Regions from separate parts of the Sporosarcina sp. SG10008 genome, predicted to be linked through region 1. Evidence: predicted binding sites of a transcription regulator. Region 1 holds the regulator's gene; the other holds the start of a gene.
What was found. Region 1 encodes LexA, which represses DNA repair genes until DNA is damaged. Its sites were predicted from a motif close to CGAACATATGTTCG; they were not measured.

Region 1 (2,477 bases):
TCTTTTCGGAATCCTGCGACCAGGTGATGAGCTCCTTTATATTACAGGGAAACCTTATGATACATTGGACTCCATTGTTTCTGGAAAAGGGAAAGACACGGGTTCACTGCATGATTATGGCATCACCTATAAACATATCGATTTGAATGAAGATGGTACAGTCGATTTTGCAGAAGTCGCTAAAAACATTCACAGTAAGACGAAAATGATTGGTATCCAGCGGTCAAAAGGCTATTCAGACCGTCCATCTTTCATGGTGGATGAAATCGGTGAAATGGTACGTAAAGTGAAGGCCATCAATCCTGACCTCGTTGTGTTTGTTGACAACTGTTACGGCGAATTTGTCGAGGAACAAGAGCCGATTCAAGTCGGTGTTGACTTAATGGCAGGTTCACTGATCAAAAATCCAGGTGGAGGACTCGCAAGAACGGGTGGTTATATCGCTGGGCGTGCCGACCTAGTTGAAAAGTGTGCATACCGGATGACTTCACCAGGTCTAGGGGCAGAAGCTGGGGCATCGCTGGATACGCTGCGGGAAATGTACCAAGGATTTTTCCTAGCGCCCCATGTTGTCAGTCAAGCCGTAAAAGGAGCGCTTTTCACCGCAGCACTTCTAGAAAGTTTCGGACTCAACACATCGCCGCATTACACAGAAAAAAGAACTGATCTAATTCAGTCGGTATCCTTTGAAAATGCCGATCAAATGATTGCGTTCTGTCGGTCAATTCAAGAAAACTCGCCCATCAATGCGCACTACGCCCCTGAGCCGTCGTATATGCCCGGCTACACCGACGATGTCATCATGGCGGCAGGGACATTCATCCAAGGCTCCAGCATCGAACTGACGGCAGACGGCCCCATCAGACCGCCCTATACGGCGTATGTCCAAGGTGGCTTGACGTACGAGCATGTAAAAGTAGCTGTGTTGTCCTCAATCGGTAAACTAGTTAAGGAAAACTTAATCGGGAATTAAATGTAACGAACTGTCACGGCAATCAGCGAAACTGTGAGGGCAAAGCGGAAAACTGTAATGGCAACGCCGAACTGTCATGGCAATCAGTGAAACTGTGAGGGCAAAGCGGTAAACTGTAATGGCAATGCCGAACTGTAATGCCAATCAGCGGAACTGTGAGGGCAAAGCGGAAAACTGTAATGGCAACGCCGAACTGTCATGGCAATCGGCGGAACTGTGAGGGCAAGACGGTGAACTGTCACGGCAAAGCCGAAAACTGTCACCTCAACGCTACAAATAAAAAGGGCTGTTTCCTTCAATCGAAGGAAACAGCCCTTTTGCATACTTAGAATTAATGAATCATACGATAAACGCCAACTACCTTACCTAGAATTGATACGTTATCAAGGATGATTGGATCCATTGAAGCATTCTCAGGTTGCAGACGGAAATAATCTTTTTCTTTAAAGAAACGTTTCACTGTAGCTTCATCGTATTCGGTCATTGCCACGACAATCTCGCCGTTATTTGCTGTCTGTTGTTGTTTAACGACAACATAGTCGCCATTCAAAATTCCGGCCTCAATCATACTGTTACCAACTATTTCAAGCATGAACAGATTGTCTTCCGATGTACCAAAAGATTCAGGTAGTGGGAAGTACTCTTCGATATTTTCAATAGCTGTAATTGGAAGACCAGCCGTAACTTTACCGACAAGAGGTACGTGAAGAACGCCGGGTTTCAACGTTTCTAAGCCTTCTGGATCGAGTACTTCAATTGCTCTCGGTTTTGTCGGGTCTCTTCTAATGAAACCTTTGCTTTCCAATCGCGCTAAATGCCCGTGAACAGTCGAACTTGATGCCAAACCGACAGCCTCGCCAATTTCTCTCACGGATGGTGGATAACCTTTTTTCTTCACTTCAGATTTAATGAAAGACAAAATATCTTCCTGCCTTTTTGAAATTTTTTGCATCCTATTCACCTCTCACCTTATATTCTGCTAATTTCCGAAAGTCGTAAAATAAATTCCCGACAATCTAGTCTTTTCGATAGATTCATTATATCAGTCTCTTGTATAAATGGCAAACACAGGTTCGAATAAGTGTTGACAAACTCATTTTCCTTTTCTATAATGAGAACAAGCATTCCGAACAAGTATTCGTAAGGGGGAGTAATGATGACTTTTATTAAAAGAAATAGCTATGTTGTACTTATTATCGTTTTATGTATGGTTTTTGCAATTATAGGTGTAAGTAAATACGAGAAGGAACAAATGGTCACGAAAATAACAATTACTGAAGGGGATACGCTTTGGGGTCTCGCTTATCTTCACTCGGATAATATGTCTACAGATAAATGGATCAAAGAAGTGATGAAATTGAATGACCTATCATCTGCTACAATAAAAAGAGGCGAGGATCTACTTTTGCCTGCTGTACGGACTGTGGGGGAAAACAATACACAACTGGCGGGTGTTAATCGATGACTGGGCACTATAAAAGATGTGTCATCTATTGCCGGGTGA
Region 2 (2,477 bases), 790 kb from region 1:
TCGGTTACGCCTCTTGCTTCACTTGTCCCGAGTTTGCCTTTCGTCTGTCCCTCAAACTGCAAAATTTCTTCCGGTATACGGACTGATACGATTGCCGCAATACCTTCACGGATATCCGCACCTTCAAGGTTTTTGTCTTTTTCTTTTAATAAACCCGCTTTTCTTGCATATTCATTAAATACACGTGTCATACCGGTTTTGGCACCGGTTTCATGTGTTCCACCGTCTTTTGTTCGAACGTTATTCACAAATGATAAAATCGTTTCTGAGTAACCATCACTAAATTGGAACGCAAATTCGACCTCTATGCCTTCTGATTCGCCTTCCAAGTAAGCTACCTCATGCAAAACGTCCTTCTCTTCATTCAGATAAGAGATGAAAGCTTCAATGCCAGTTTCGTATTGAAAGATTTCATGCTTGTCCGTTCCTTCTTCTTTTAGCTCGATTTTCAAGCCTTTTAACAGGAATGCAGACTCCCGTAAGCGTTCACTAATCGTTTCATAATGATATTTTAACGTAGAGAAGATCGTCGCATCCGGTTTGAAATGAATGAGCGTCCCTTTTTCACGTGTTGTTCCAATTTGTTCAAGTGTAGTGGCTGGCTTACCACCTTTTTCGAAGCGTTGACAGAACTTTTTGCCGTCACGAAAAATCGTGACTTCGAGTTTTTCTGACAATGCGTTTACGACTGATGCGCCAACGCCATGAAGTCCACCGCTTGTTTTGTATCCGCCTTGTCCGAACTTGCCGCCTGCGTGGAGAACGGTCAGGATTACCTCTGTCGTTGGTTTACCCGACTGGTGAATTCCTGTTGGCATCCCCCGCCCGTAGTCCCGCACACTGACGCTTCCGTCTTTATGAAGTGTAACGTCTACCTCATTACCAAATCCCGCTAGCGCCTCATCTACCGCATTATCTACAATCTCATAGACAAGGTGGTGAAGTCCACGGGAATCAGTTGACCCAATGTACATACCTGGTCTTTTTCGTACTGCATCGAGGCCTTCAAGTATTTGTATCGAATCATCATCATACGTATAATTATCTACGTTTTTCGTCAAAGTGCAACCTCCATCAAACAAATGTTCTCTATTATATAATCGTACTGCTTCCTTTAAAGCTTGTCAAATCAACGTTTTCGGAAGCTTGCTCAATTAATTGTATAGAAGATAGACTTTTATTGCAACGAAGACAGGAAATTGTTCGTCTCTCAAATCAGCTGTTAGGGGTACAAAAATCAGAAATCAGGCTATAACTGCTTAACTTGGTTCGCTCATTCTTCACATGAAGCCCATTGTCGCAACTTCACGGTTCTGCTAAACTAGGTCTATACATAGACAAACTAAAAAAGGAGTACGTCAATGGAACTTATCATACTTTTACTACTTGCTTATTTAATTGGCTCAATTCCTTCTGCACTCTGGGTTGGGAAACTTTTTTACAAGACCGACATCCGACAACATGGTAGCGGCAACCTAGGTGGTACGAATACCTTCCGTGTACTCGGCAAAACAGCGGGACTTACCGTAACTATTCTGGATATTTTAAAAGGTACTGCAGCTGCATTATTGCCGCTCTTGCCTATTTTCGACAGTGTTAGCGTCCACCCTCTTATTCCAGGACTTCTTGCAGTCGTCGGACATATGTATCCCGTCTTCGCCCATTTCAAAGGTGGCAAAGCTGTAGCGACATCCGGCGGTGTGTTGCTTGCCTATGAATGGCCTGTTTTCATCATTGTGCTCGCAACATTTTTCATCGCTTTAAAAGTAACGAAAATGGTGAGCTTATCATCAATGATCGTATCTGTCGTTGGATTTGTATACAGTATCTATTTTTACCTCCGAACAGGCGATATTTATTTGATGGTGATGATTGGTCTTTTCGGTGCCTTTATCTTCTATCGTCACCGGGAGAATATCGGTCGGATCAAAGCAGGAACCGAGCCAAAAGTGAAGTGGTTATAATACAATGGATGTAGCAACGGAAAGGCTGGTGTTTCCAATGAAGATTATTTTGTCGAAAGAAGCGCTTTTGTGGTTTAAAGAGGAGATGGAAGCTGAACCTGGTGATGCTATCCGCTTTTTTGCAAGATACGGTGGATCCAGTTCGATTCAGGCAGGCTTTTCACTTGGTGTAACGAAAGAGCAACCGGATGAAGTAGCCATTGAAACAGAGCATAATAGTGTTCGTTATTATATCGAAAGCCGAGACAAATGGTATTTCCTTGGTCATGACCTACATGTCAATGTGGATCCTAAACTGCATGAACTTATTTATTCATACGAAAAAGCGTGATGGCCATATGCCTCACGCTTTTCTTCATTTATTTATGAGTAGGTAAGGCTTTGCTGACAATAGACAATTATTAACTCCAAAAAACTTGAAACTGTTATACTACACACTCATTAAAGTAGATTGAACCGTTTTAATTGATTATGGAGTCCTTCTTTAAGTAAAATGTCTCGTTCGTGTTTACC

Region 2: parE (DNA topoisomerase IV subunit B) is a predicted target of LexA. The motif match lies at 1,076-1,089, and genes of this name have one in related genera.

Annotation. Positions count from the first base shown of each region.
Region 1 is NZ_CP172607.1:2,499,435-2,501,911, reverse strand. It holds gene ACGLYD_RS12065 (methionine gamma-lyase family protein) at 1-973, shown strand, start outside; gene lexA (transcriptional repressor LexA) at 1,305-1,925, opposite strand; gene ACGLYD_RS12055 (LysM peptidoglycan-binding domain-containing protein) at 2,127-2,438, shown strand; gene ACGLYD_RS12050 (recombinase family protein) at 2,435-2,477, shown strand, end outside.
Region 2 is NZ_CP172607.1:1,709,264-1,711,740, reverse strand. It holds gene parE (DNA topoisomerase IV subunit B) at 1-1,061, opposite strand, end outside; gene plsY (glycerol-3-phosphate 1-O-acyltransferase PlsY) at 1,362-1,964, shown strand; gene ACGLYD_RS08200 (HesB/YadR/YfhF family protein) at 2,002-2,295, shown strand; gene ACGLYD_RS08195 (hypothetical protein) at 2,406-2,477, opposite strand, start outside.